Regions from separate parts of the Ectobacillus soli genome, predicted to be linked through region 3. Evidence: riboswitches for the same ligand, from Rfam matches in the RefSeq annotation. Region 3 holds a riboswitch; each other region holds the start of a gene.

Evidence for each region. A riboswitch is a leader RNA that binds a small molecule or an ion and turns the genes downstream of it on or off. The one in region 3 is predicted to bind cyclic di-GMP.
Region 1: it holds a riboswitch for cyclic di-GMP, as region 3 does, so the genes downstream of both, ACAN53_RS13090 (endo alpha-1,4 polygalactosaminidase) here and ACAN53_RS14290 (DUF3298 and DUF4163 domain-containing protein) in region 3, are expected to answer to the same signal.
Region 2: it holds a riboswitch for cyclic di-GMP, as region 3 does, so the genes downstream of both, ACAN53_RS00175 (anti-repressor SinI family protein) here and ACAN53_RS14290 (DUF3298 and DUF4163 domain-containing protein) in region 3, are expected to answer to the same signal.

Annotation. Positions count from the first base shown of each region.
Region 1 covers NZ_JBGJZM010000002.1:252,294-256,647, forward strand. Annotated here, with positions in the region: gene pelG (exopolysaccharide Pel transporter PelG) at 1-1,002, shown strand, start outside; gene galE (UDP-glucose 4-epimerase GalE) at 1,023-2,048, shown strand; cyclic di-GMP riboswitch class I at 2,114-2,197, shown strand; gene ACAN53_RS13090 (endo alpha-1,4 polygalactosaminidase) at 2,241-3,062, shown strand; gene ACAN53_RS13095 (type 1 glutamine amidotransferase domain-containing protein) at 3,677-4,339, shown strand.
Region 2 covers NZ_JBGJZM010000001.1:27,460-31,813, reverse strand. Annotated here, with positions in the region: gene pckA (phosphoenolpyruvate carboxykinase (ATP)) at 227-1,810, shown strand; gene ACAN53_RS00175 (anti-repressor SinI family protein) at 1,965-2,114, opposite strand; cyclic di-GMP riboswitch class I at 2,129-2,213, opposite strand; gene ACAN53_RS00170 (ABC transporter substrate-binding protein) at 2,452-3,444, shown strand; gene ACAN53_RS00165 (ABC transporter ATP-binding protein) at 3,457-4,224, shown strand; gene ACAN53_RS00160 (ABC transporter permease) at 4,253-4,354, shown strand, end outside.
Region 3 covers NZ_JBGJZM010000002.1:512,823-517,176, forward strand. Annotated here, with positions in the region: gene ACAN53_RS14285 (Ig-like domain-containing protein) at 1-305, opposite strand, end outside; gene ACAN53_RS14290 (DUF3298 and DUF4163 domain-containing protein) at 761-1,381, opposite strand; cyclic di-GMP riboswitch class I at 1,514-1,585, opposite strand; gene ACAN53_RS14295 (type II secretion system F family protein) at 1,768-2,688, opposite strand; gene ACAN53_RS14300 (type II secretion system F family protein) at 2,693-3,685, opposite strand; gene ACAN53_RS14305 (CpaF family protein) at 3,691-4,354, opposite strand, start outside.

The DNA of each region.
Region 1 (4,354 bases), 260 kb from region 3:
TATTTAACAGCAGCAAAGGATTATCAATCGATTGCCTATGCATTCCTAAGCGGGTCTCTCGTATTTATTGCGGGCGTCCTTTGGCTTTCCTTTTCCCATCTTACCGTTTCCTTTCTACATGGCTATGCCTTTTTGCTACTTACTAGCTTTGCGATTGGAATGTTTGTTACTTTACTCTGGCTTAGCGTTGTCATGCTGCGGATGTTTCCGACGGGAAAAGTCAAAACGCCGTATACATTTCTGTCGTATATCGATCGCTTTCCGGAATTGTTTTGGTCCGGCCTTCTATACAATATCGGCATTTGGGTATGCAATTTCACCATTTGGTTCGGGGAAGGACGCGAGGTAGTAGCGGGGAGCTTTCTGTATCACCCTATTTATGATACAGCAGTATTCTGGGCCTATTTAACGATTCTTCCGACGTACGTCATCTTCGTCGTATCGGTCGAAACAAGATTCTATGAACGGTATAAAAAATATTACGGAGCCGTCAATAGTGGCGGGACGCTAAAACAAATTCTAGCATTAAAGGATTCCATGAATCTCGTACTACGCCAAGAGGTATACCGCCTGCTGCGAAACCAAGGCATCGTATCCATACTCGTCGTATTTAGTGTGTGGATTTATTTGTCACAGGCAAGCCTTTCGTTACGAACGTTCTCGATCTTTCAACTAACGACACTCGGCGCCTTTTCAAACGGAATGGTTCTCGTTTTGACCCTTTTGATGCTCTACTTTGAAGATCGCAAAGGAGCCTATCGAACGTCTGCCATTTTTTTCTTTGGAAATTTAATTTTCTCTATCCTTTTGCTTCCATTAGGCTATAATGGATATGGGATTGGCTTTGTCGCCGGTTCTGGTATCGCGTTCTTATATGCCTTTGCAAGACTATTTAACTACGTTCAGGATATCGATTACCACACATTTTGCCAGTCAAATGTACAAACGAAACGCCGCGTATTCTTTACGAATCTTGCAAATCGATTAAATAAACTAAATTAGGACTACTGGAGGAGATTTTTATGGCAATCTTAGTAACAGGCGGAGCAGGATACATAGGAAGTCATACTTGTGTAGAGCTACTAAACAACCAATATGAGATTGTCGTCATCGATAACTTATCCAATAGTTCGGTAGAAGCTATTACCCGCGTGCAAGAAATTACAGGAAAATCCTTCCCCTTCTACGAAGAAGATTTGCTGAACCGAGAAGCGGTGGACACCATTTTCCGTGAAAATCAAATCGACGCCGTCATTCACTTTGCCGGCTTCAAAGCGGTCGGAGAATCCGTAAGCAAGCCTCTCTCTTACTACTATAACAATATAACAAGCACTCTCATTCTATGTGATGTCATGAACAAATATAACGTAAAACAACTCGTATTTAGCTCATCTGCAACGGTATATGGCGTTCCCGAAACGTCTCCGATTACAGAGGACTTTCCGCTATCTGCAACCAATCCGTACGGACAAACGAAGCTAATGATTGAACAAATTCTTCAGGATTTAGCAGTATCCGATCCAAGCTGGAGCATCGCCCTTCTCCGCTATTTCAACCCGTTCGGAGCGCACGAAAGCGGTCGAATCGGCGAAGATCCAAACGGCCTTCCAAACAATCTCATGCCGTATGTTACGCAAATAGCGGTCGGTAAATTAAAGGAGCTCAGCGTCTTTGGCAATGACTATCCAACAAAGGATGGCACAGGCGTACGCGACTACATCCACGTTGTCGATCTATCTATCGGTCATGTGAAGGCATTGGATTACATTCGTGAGCATACAGGAACGGAAGCCTTTAATCTTGGAACGGGAACTGGCTACAGCGTACTCGAAATGGTACAAGCCTTCGAAAAAATTTGTGGAAAACCAATTCCATACCGCATTACAAACCGCCGTCCCGGGGATATTGCAATCTGCGTTGCGGACCCTTCTAAAGCCAACCGCGTACTTGGGTGGCAAACTACACGCACATTAGAAGACATGTGCAAAGACTCATGGAACTGGCAATCTCATAATAAAAATGGCTACAAAGCCCTGCAAGTTAACTAAGTTTTCACATATATCTGGTTGAATCTTGTCCCAGCACTAGTATAATAAAACCATAAACGTGCAAGACCTCTTAATAGCAAACTTACTGAAAAGTAAGGACGCAAAGCAACAGATCTAAGGCGAGAAGCTAAGATGGCTGTGCTGCCGTAATTTTCTATTTAAGAGAAAAATCGTAGTGGAGGAGAATATAATATGGCTATTAAACGTTTTGTTTCATTCCTGGCATTGTTCGCATTATTTATCATACCAAGCGTTGCTGCATGCGCTAGCAGCGGCAACCCTCTATTAAAAACAAAGAATTTTACGATCTATTACGGAGCAGCAAATGCAAAAGCAATTCAAAAGCTCTCCACCTATAGCACAGTTGTCATTGAACCATACGCATTTACAAAGGATCAAATAACACAGTTAAAAAAATCTGGAACAAAGGTACTTGGCTATGTGAGCGTTATGGAACTAGAAGCTCAAAATAAAGCTAAAGTTACTGATTCTGATTACTACTATTATAATGGTAGTAAAATGCAGATCCCTCAGTGGAATACATATATTATGGATATCACGAACGCTCATTACAGAAGCGTTATATTAACAAAAGTAAATGAACAAGTCGCTCAAAAAGGATTAGATGGTGTCTTCTTAGACACAGTTGGTGACATTGATGATTATTTCTATGACAAACCAATCGACCAAACAAAGATTCGCGGCGGCTATGTTGCATTATTAAAAGAAATGAAAGCCAAATATCCAAGCTTACTTCTTATGCAAAACTGGGGCTTTGACACAATAAAAACTACATCGTTACCATACATCGATGCAGTACTATGGGAAGACTTTAACAGTAAAGTAATTGCAAAGGATGCATGGAGCCAAAACTGGATTAAGTACTTCCAAAGCCAAAAGAGTACGCTAAAAGTATTTACAGTTGCTCCTAACACAGCATCTCAATCTTTTAGCCAATCAAAAGGCTTCGTGTCTATGGTAAATAAAAATGATGTATATGATAAATTAAAATAAAACCTACATCTTATCGATTTGCCCCCCGCAGGGATTGCGGGGGGTTTTTGCTTTGGGGGGGTGGCGAGTCGGAGGACGTGGCAGAAAGCCTGGCGAAATTTGTCGTTTTTTCACGAATATAACGTTTTCGAGATTAAATGTGATAGTTTCGAGATTAAATTCAGGATTTCGTGATTAAATAGAGTCTTTTCGTGATTAAACTCAGGATTTTAAGATTAAATCAATGCGTCGTTGTGGATTGAACCGAGATCTCACACGTAAATATGCTATTTCATTAATAAGACAAATGTTCCTCTCATCAAATTCACTCATTTCCTCATTTGTTCAGACATTTTTTGTAGAATTAAGCCGATTACACTGGAAAAAGTGTGCAATCAACTTGATACAGTGGCCTCTTATACATCGCTCTGCCCGCACAAACTTTTGTTGAAACGAAGCACCAACACCTATAATAAGAAAAGAAAGCAACACAATAACCGTTCCCTCGCCTCATGTTCATACACCTTTGCTCTAATTTTACTTTATTACAACAAGCCCAAACACATAATTTGAGATTTAGAAAAATATTCCTTACAATAACAGTTGTACATACAAGTACAAAGGAGGACTATTCTATGAGCAACAAAATCCTGATGGTCGTTACAAATGGTTATACAATGAAGAACGGTGAACTAGCTGGTATATGGTTAACAGAATTTTCCGAAGCATATTTAGAATTTACGAAAAATGGATATGACGTAACTGTTGCAAGCCCAAAAGGCGGCGAATCCCAAATTGATCCACGCAGCTTACAAGGGGACGTTCCCGAAGAAGATCAAAAAGCTGGCACATTACTAACTAACACCCTTCCTCTTTCTAATATAAAGGGTGCAGATGAATTCATCGGCATTTTCTTTCCAGGTGGTCACGGTACAATGTTTGACTTCCCAGAAAACGAACATATTCACAAACTACTAACTGATTTTGCAAATCAAGATAAAATCATCGCAGCTGTATGTCACGGCCCAGCAGCCTTAGTAGGCGGCGTGCTCGCAAACGGACAACCTCTTGTCAAAGGCAAACGAATGACTGCCTTCACAAATGAAGAGGAAGTTGCCACAACTCTTGATAAATATATGCCGTTTTTACTCGAATCCAAGCTCCGTGAGCTAGGCGGTTCCTTCGTCGCCGAGCCAAACTGGTCTGATCACGTCGAAGTTGACGGAAAGCTAATTACCGGCCAAAATCCGCAATCAACCATAAGCGTGGCAAAAGCATTTATAGCACAACTAGCATAAGTATAGAAGAAAAGA
Region 2 (4,354 bases), on a different contig from region 3:
TATCCGTCCAAACATTATACTAAAGAAATATGCGTATATTGTCAATAAAATTTCATATTTTATTGAATGATATTCACTAATTTTGTCGAATAAAGTAAGGATAGAATAACCTAATAAAGGCAGAAACAAATTTCAATATATAGTATACATTATTTATTTTAATATGTTATACTCTTTGTAGAAAAAGGGAGCATATTTCATAAATCACATAAAGGATGGTAGGTATATGAGTACTGTGAATATCCAAACTGAATTACAAGAATTAGTCAATGGAAGCAATGCACAAGTTCAACTAAGCGTTCCGCAATTAGTTGAAAAAGTACTAGTGAAAAAAGAAGGTGTTTTATCTTCTGCAGGCGCTGTTTCTGTTGCGACGGGAAAATACACAGGACGTTCTCCTAAAGATAAATTTATCGTTAAAGATGATATTACGGAAGGCAAAGTTGACTGGGGTTCAGTTAACCAACCAATTTCATCAGAAACTTTCGATAAGCTATATACTAAAGTGTTAGAATACTTAAAAAACAAAGATGAAATATTCGTATTTAACGGTTTCGCTGGAGCAGATAAAGCATATCAAATGCCAATCCAAGTTATCAATGAATATGCATGGCATAATCTATTTGCAGAGCAATTATTTATTCGTCCTACTGAAGAAGAATTAGTAAATCATCAATCTGAATTTACAATTGTTTCAGCGCCTAATTTTAAAGCTGATCCAAGCGTGGATGGAACAAATTCAGAAACATTCATTATCACTTCCTTTGAAAAACGTATCGTTCTAATCGGAGGAACTGAATATGCAGGCGAAATGAAAAAAGGTATCTTCTCTATTATGAACTTCTTACTACCTGAACAAGACATCTTCTCTATGCACTGCTCTTCTAATGTTGGTCAAGAAGGCGACGTTGCTTTATTCTTCGGTCTTTCTGGAACAGGAAAAACAACTTTATCAGCTGATGCAAACCGTAAACTTATTGGGGATGATGAACACGGCTGGTCTGATAATGGTGTATTTAACATCGAAGGCGGTTGCTATGCAAAAGTTGTCAATTTATCACGTGAAAAAGAACCTCAAATCTACGATGCTATCACATTTGGTACTGTTTTAGAAAACGTTGTTCTTGATGAACATTCTCGCGTGCCAGATTATGATAATGTATCATTGACAGAAAATACTCGTGTTGCTTATCCAATGGAAGCAATTGATAATATTGTCTTACCAAGTGTTGCAGGTCATCCGAATACAATTATTTTCTTAACAGCTGATGCATCTGGCGTATTGCCTCCAATCAGCAAACTTTCTAAAGAACAAGCAATGTACCACTTCTTAAGCGGATATACAAGCAAACTTGCTGGTACAGAACGTGGAGTTACTTCTCCACAAGCAACATTCTCAACATGCTTTGGATCTCCTTTCTTACCGCTTCCAGCTTCTCGTTATGCTGAACTACTTGGAGAAAAAATTGAAAAACATAATGCCGAAGTATTCTTAGTAAACACAGGATGGACTGGCGGAGTATACGGTGTAGGAAAACGTATGAATCTTAAATATACTCGTGCAATGGTTCAAGCAGCACTTAACGGTGAACTAGCTAATGTGGAAACAAACAAAGATAGCATTTTCGGACTTGAAATTCCACTTCATGTACCTGGTGTTCCTGATGAAGTATTAATACCAGAAAAGACATGGGCTAACAAAGAAGAATATAAGAAAACTGCTTTGGAACTTGCAGGCAAATTCAAAGAAAACTTCAAGAAATTTGCTAATGTTTCTGAAGACATCATTTCAGCAGGCGGTCCTTTCTAATAACTAAAAACACCGTCTACAGAATTACTGTAGACGGTGTTTTTTTTTCAAAAAAAAAGAGCAGTCAAATGACTGCTCAACATTTATAGCATGTAACCGTGCTTCTAGCTAGAGATGCTTTTCGTAGTTGTTTTATCTACTATCCTACACTGCGTTACTTAGTAGACGCTACTTGTAGAAATTCATTCACTTCTTCAAAGCTTAACCCTAAACTTTTTGCCTCCATAATCAATGCTAACCACTCCATGTCAAGATAGGCTCCGTGCGTCTCTTCCCCAATCATTCTTGATTGACTCATCAACATTAGCTACCTCCGTAAGCGGCAGACCAGCCATCGTAGTATTCCTACCTTAGATCTGTGACTTTGCGTCCCCATTTTTCAACAGGTTTGCCTTTATCAACTTTTCATAATTTTAATTGTGATATTTCACAACCCTATTTTATCATGATTATCATTTAATAGTCGACTTATATTATAAAAATATTTAAAAAAACATTTTGACAATATTCGATAAACAAACGATGCACTTTACTAAATAGCGGGATGAAACATTTTAATCACACTTTTTTTTATAGGCATTCACACAATTTTGCTTCAGTTCATACAGTAACAGTAGATTCTATCTAGGAGGTGCACAGCATTGCGAAAGCTTCTCTTTCTATTTTTAATTATGCTACTTTGTTTGAGTACCTTAGCAGCTTGCAATCAAAAGTCAGTCAATGAAAAGATTCGTGTCGGCGAGGTCACCCATTCCTTATTTTATACTCCCCTATATGTAGCCATAAATAATGGCTATTTCCGAGAAGAAGGAATTGATTTAGAACTACAAATGACTGCTGGCGGTGATAAGACAATGACTGCCATTCTTTCAAATGGTATAGATATCGGACTCGTTGGTTCAGAGACATCCATTTATGTATACAATCAAGGAGCAAAGGATCCTGTTATTAACTTTGCCCAGCTAACCCAAACAGATGGGACATTTCTTGTGGCTCGTTCTAAAACAGATACATTCCATTGGAGTGATTTAAAGGGCAAGACGTTTCTTGGGCAACGCCAAGGTGGTATGCCGCAAATGGTAGGAGAATTTGTTCTGAAAAATCATAATCTAAATCCACAAAAGGATCTTACTCTCATACAAAACATTGACTTTGCGAATATTGCTAACGCCTTTGCTTCTGGAACAGGTGATTACGTTCAATTATTTGAACCAACAGCTAGTATTTTTGAGCAGTCCGGAAAAGGGTATATTGTCGCTTCATTTGGTGCAGAATCTGGAAATGTTCCCTATACATCCTTTATGACAAAGAAAAGTTATATAGTTAGCCATAAAGCAACGATAGAAAAATTTACACAAGCCTTATATAGAGGACAACAATGGGTAGACACTCATACTTCAGAAGAAATTACAAATACAGTACAATCACAATTTCCCGATACACCAAAGGAGATTATTACAAAAGTCATACAACGATATAAGGATCAGCAATCATTTGCAACTAATCCACTTTTAGATGAAGCAGAGTGGAATAACCTTCAAAAAATTATGAAAGAAGCTGGGCAATTGCCAAATAAGGTCGACTATCAAAGCTTAGTTGATCCAGCGATTGCTGAAAAAGTGATAAGAAAATAGGGGAAATGCATAATGAGCTTTTTATCCATTGACCAGCTTTACCATGGGTACTTTACTAAAGATGAAGCAAGTCTTGTGCTAGCTAATATAAGTTTATCTATCCAAGAAGGAGAATTTGTTTCGCTTCTTGGAGCAAGCGGATGCGGGAAAACGACATTACTTTCTTTAATTTCTGGATTACTAGTACCATTAAGCGGTACTGTAACACTTGAAGAGGAAATTATTACAAAACCATCATCCAAAATCGGCTACATGTTACAGCAAGACTACTTATTTCCTTGGAAAACAATACAAGAAAATGTTGTAACTGGACTTCGCATCACGAATACCTATAATGAAGAAAATAAACGTTACACTATCCAATTATTAAACAAGGTTGGATTACAAAACATAGAACATTTGTATCCTCATCATTTGTCGGGTGGAATGCGTCAACGTGCGGCTCTTGTCCGTACGTTAGCAACTCATCCGAAGCTACTATTATTAGATGAACCATTTTCCGCTCTTGATTATCAGACAAAGCTTAAATTAGAAGAACTCGTTTTTTCCCTGCTGAAGCAATTTCAAAAAACGTCCATCCTCGTTACTCATGATTTAGAGGAAGCGATCGCGATGAGTGACCGTATCATTCTACTGCAAGCTAGACCTGGAAGAGTAGCGAAAGAGGTTATAATTCCTGAGGATATACGTACTTTACCCCCCTTTCAGGCGCGTTCTCACCCTTCCTTCCTCCCTTTATTTCAAACTATTTGGAAGGAGCTTGAAGCTATTGAGGGATAATCACTTCAATTTGAAACTATTACACAGCATGTATAAAAAACAGAACCTTACAGTAAAATATACCATCCTATTTATACAAGTACTTTTGCTTGTTGGATTCATCTATCTATGGCAAGTTGCGAGCAGCCTA
Region 3 (4,354 bases):
AATTCTTGCGGCAGTTGATAAACAAATCTTTCCGTGTTAAGTACGCCTAAATTTAGTAGTGGGCTTCCGGTGATTACCAAAGAAAGATTTCCAGTACTAGAATTATAGGAACCATTCAAAGTTTGGTTTTCTAAAATTCCAACATTAGCAACCGCCAAAGCTCGTTGATATCCCATAATTGGAAATATTGTCCCATCTAATTTCGGGGTATTTAATACCATTGCAGGCGTGAGAACAATGATAATTACAAACGCAATCATAAGTAAGAGTTGTATCGCTTTTTTTATAAAGTAAAGTGTATGCAACTACACCCCTCCTTTATAAAGCAGATTAGATTATTAAGTACTAACAATCTACATATTAACTTTACACCTTTTTAATATTTTTGTAATATTACGACTGAAACTGTCATAATATTTTTAATATTATTTTAGAGATTCATTCATATTTTCGACAATATTTGCAGAATTTTGACTTCTTACTATATTTCTTTTTCTACTTAAAGACTCTGGTACTTATTCTAAAAGGAAATAACCCTAGCTTCTCGAAAGAAGGTAGGGCATACTTGTACTGCATTTTACATATAATTCCTATTTTTTATACAGAGGTGGCTTTCCTCTCAAAAAGAAAGGCCTAGACGGAAAATTCCACTTCATAGGGCTTTTTAATCTAAGAATATTCGTTCATCAAATGCCGAGTATCATAGTCTTCTGTTACTTTTGGATTGTAACTACCTTTAGCCGGCATGAGAGAAGGATGGTTAATGATTAATAGCCATTCGTCCGAGGGGGCTATCCTCGTCAATGATGTCTTGTATATCAAATACCGAGATTGGAAACATTGGGAAACCAAAGACATATGGAGTAATTTCATATAGTTGAAAATAGATAACAAGCACTTTGTCTGCAATGTAAAATTCTTGATTGGTCCGAATGGCTGTGAAACTATTGAGAAGCTGGATATCACGTTGTTTGATTTGCGTATGAATTGAGAGTGAAAGTCTTTTGACATAATCACTTCCAAGCTTAAACAAGTCTTTCAGTTCACAAACCTTACCCTTTTTTAGGTCAAATGTTAAAGACTTTATATACGTCATACCATGGGCAGCATGGTGGTGATACGTATAATTGGAGAGTAATAGGCTTACTACCTGGCGTTGGTCGTTTTTGATTTCATATAACCCTATCATTTCCTCCACTGTTTCCTTCATATTCCCAATTTGTTGATTGATGAGTTGCTGGGTTTGGCAGGCAATCGTCTGATTCATTGATTTTTCCAATTCCTGATTCTGCATACCAATTACTTGGGGATAAAAGACTGTTTTATTCGGTCCGTTGCTGATTTTAACCGTCTTAATACTTACGGAGAATGAATTAGACATACTTAACCATCCTTTAATATTTTATACTCATTGTATTCTTGAAAGAGGTAGGTGTATGCCAAGGGCAAAAGCGTGGAGTAATCCATAGGAAGGACCAATAAGCTATTTAAACGAAAACGGTGGCCTCCATTTTATGAAGGCTGCCAGTTCTTTAGGCTCGCAGCTTTGCGTCACCATCTTTCAATGGTTTTACCTTTTTCATTTGGCATAAAATTCACTCATACTTACATGTATTTTTGAAGAATAGGGGCAGGAACATTATTTTTTTTCATTACGTACCATGCACCGTCAGTAATTTGTCGGTCATTTCTCGTATCTAAAAAATGGATGCAAGAACACTCCCCCGCACCCTAAAAATCTATTTATATTAATTAGAGAAAATTTTCCTACTTATTAAATTGATGAATAAGCTGGATAGCAACTGGACCAAGGATAACAATAAAGAGACTCGGAAAGATAAAAAACACTAAAGGGAACAAGATTTTGATAGGAGCCTTCATGGCAGTTTCTTCTGCTTTTTGACGTCTGCGGTCCCTGACATCCACAGTAAGAATGCGAAGCACCTGCACCATTCCGACACCTAGCTTCTCCGCTCGCAATACACTATTGATAAAGGAGGAAACTTCCTCTACATCCAAACGATCTCGTACGCCCATTAATGCTTCTTTGCGGGTTAGGCCCAGCCGCAATTCCTCAAGGCAGCGACGGAATTCCTTGGCGAGTACACCATCTTGTTTTCCGATTACTTTACTTAGCGCAGAATCAAAACCTAAGCCTGCTTCAAGACTTACCGATAATAAATCAACGAAATCCGGTAATTCCTTCGACGCACGTTTTTTACGCTCTACCATTTTCATTTTTATGTAATAGCGCGGTAAAACAATACCAATCACTGATCCTATGAATGGAAAAATAATTAATGACGTACCTTGAAAGCCTAGTAATAATCCATAAAAAAGGAGTACAAGAGGCATTCCAATCAGAAAAGCCAACTGAACCATTCGATAATCGGCTGATTTCATGTGAAAAGGATTACCTGCTTGAACTAATTGCTTATCCAGCTTTTCTGCTTGTTTGCTTGGCAATCGTTTGGACAAACTTTTTTTTGCTTCCATCCAGAGAGGCAAGAAAACACGGTGTCGAAAGGATTCCTTATTCCTTTTCTCTTCGAGATCTGCATGATTTGTTTCATTCTCACCTAGTAAATGCTCCATTCGATGCTTTACTTGATTCTTTTTGTCCATTGGAATGAACAGCACTCCAAATACAAAGAAGAAAATGGCGAAAAAAAAGGCTGTATATAGCATATTACTACACCTCTATTTTAATAATCTTTTGAATCAGCAAAAATCCTAATATACCCGATCCAAGTGCAGCAGACAATAGCACGATGCCAATCTTATCTGTAAAAAATAGTCCGATATAAGAAGGCTGGATCATATATAATAATGTACCTAAGGCAAATGGAAGGATTCCAATCACAACCCCCGACATCCTACCTTGAGCAGTGAGTGTCTTAATTTGAGCTTGGATTTTTTGTCTTTCTCGAATCGTATCAACTATAATGCTCAAAACGGTTGCCAAATTCCCGCCAACCTGTCTTTGTATCAAAATTGCCTGGATCATTATATCCAGATCCTTGCTGGGCACTCTTTCATATAAATGATGAAGAGTATCTTCCATACCAATTCCATATTGCATTTCTTTAAGTACGATTTCCATTTCTTTATTCATCGGATAAGAAGATTCCTCTGCTACAGATTTTAATGCTTGATTAAAACTATAACCTGCTCGCATCGAACTAATAATCGTTGTAATCATATCCTGCAGCTGATCATTAAATTTACGAATCCGTTTGTTTCTTTTAAAACTCAATAATAACTTTGGATACAAGAACCCTGCAGTAAACCCAATCGCTACAACCAATAGCTGGCCCGTGATTAAATAAAGAATTCCGCCGAAAATGATTCCAAAAAGCCAACGAAATACTACATATTCCCCTGACGACCAACTAGCCCCGGCACTTTCGAGCAGCTGCTCTACTTTTACATTGGTTTTCCTTTTATTCATTAGCTTTTTCATTCGATTGTTGTACATTTTTATCATGTTCTTTATGCTAATGATTTTCTGCTTTTTCCCTTGCTTCACGTCTAGTTTTTCTGGTTGAGGATCCTCGATTAAATAAAAATGCAAACGTTTTTCCAATTGTTTGTTTTTTTGTGCAAATAGCTGAAGTAAGAAGAAAAAATGGAAGAAAACAAGCAATGAAAATAATAGAAAATAGTATATATTTATGGTAAACACGCAAATCATCCCTCCTCTTTTTCAAAGAAAACAGATGAAGGTATATGGATTCCGGCATTTTCTAACCGATCATAAAAAGCAGGGCGCACTCCTGTTGGTACAAGCTTCCCAATGATTTTCCCATCTTCATCCAGACCCCTCTGCTCGAAAACAAAAATGTCCTGGAGAACAATAATATCGCCCTCCATTCCCTGCACCTCGGTGATATTCGTTATTTTACGGGAACCGTCCTTTAACCGAGATTGTTGAACAATCAGATCAAGTGCCCCAGCGATTTGTTCGCGAATCGCTCGAATGGGCAGGTCCACTCCTGCCATCAACACCATTGTTTCTAATCGGGAGATCATATCACGTGGACTATTAGAGTGACCGGTAGCCAAAGAACCATCATGACCCGTGTTCATTGCCTGAAGCATATCCAATGCTTCTGCTCCCCGAACCTCCCCAATAACAATACGCTCTGGTCTCATCCGTAATGAGTTACGAACTAAATCGCGTATAGTAATGGCACCTTTGCCTTCAATATTAGGAGGTCTTGTTTCAAGTGAAACGACATGTTCTTGGCTAAGCTGTAATTCCGCTGCATCCTCTATTGTTATGATCCGCTCGTCATTTGGAATAAAGGAGGATAATACATTTAATGTTGTTGTTTTTCCGGAGCCGGTACCT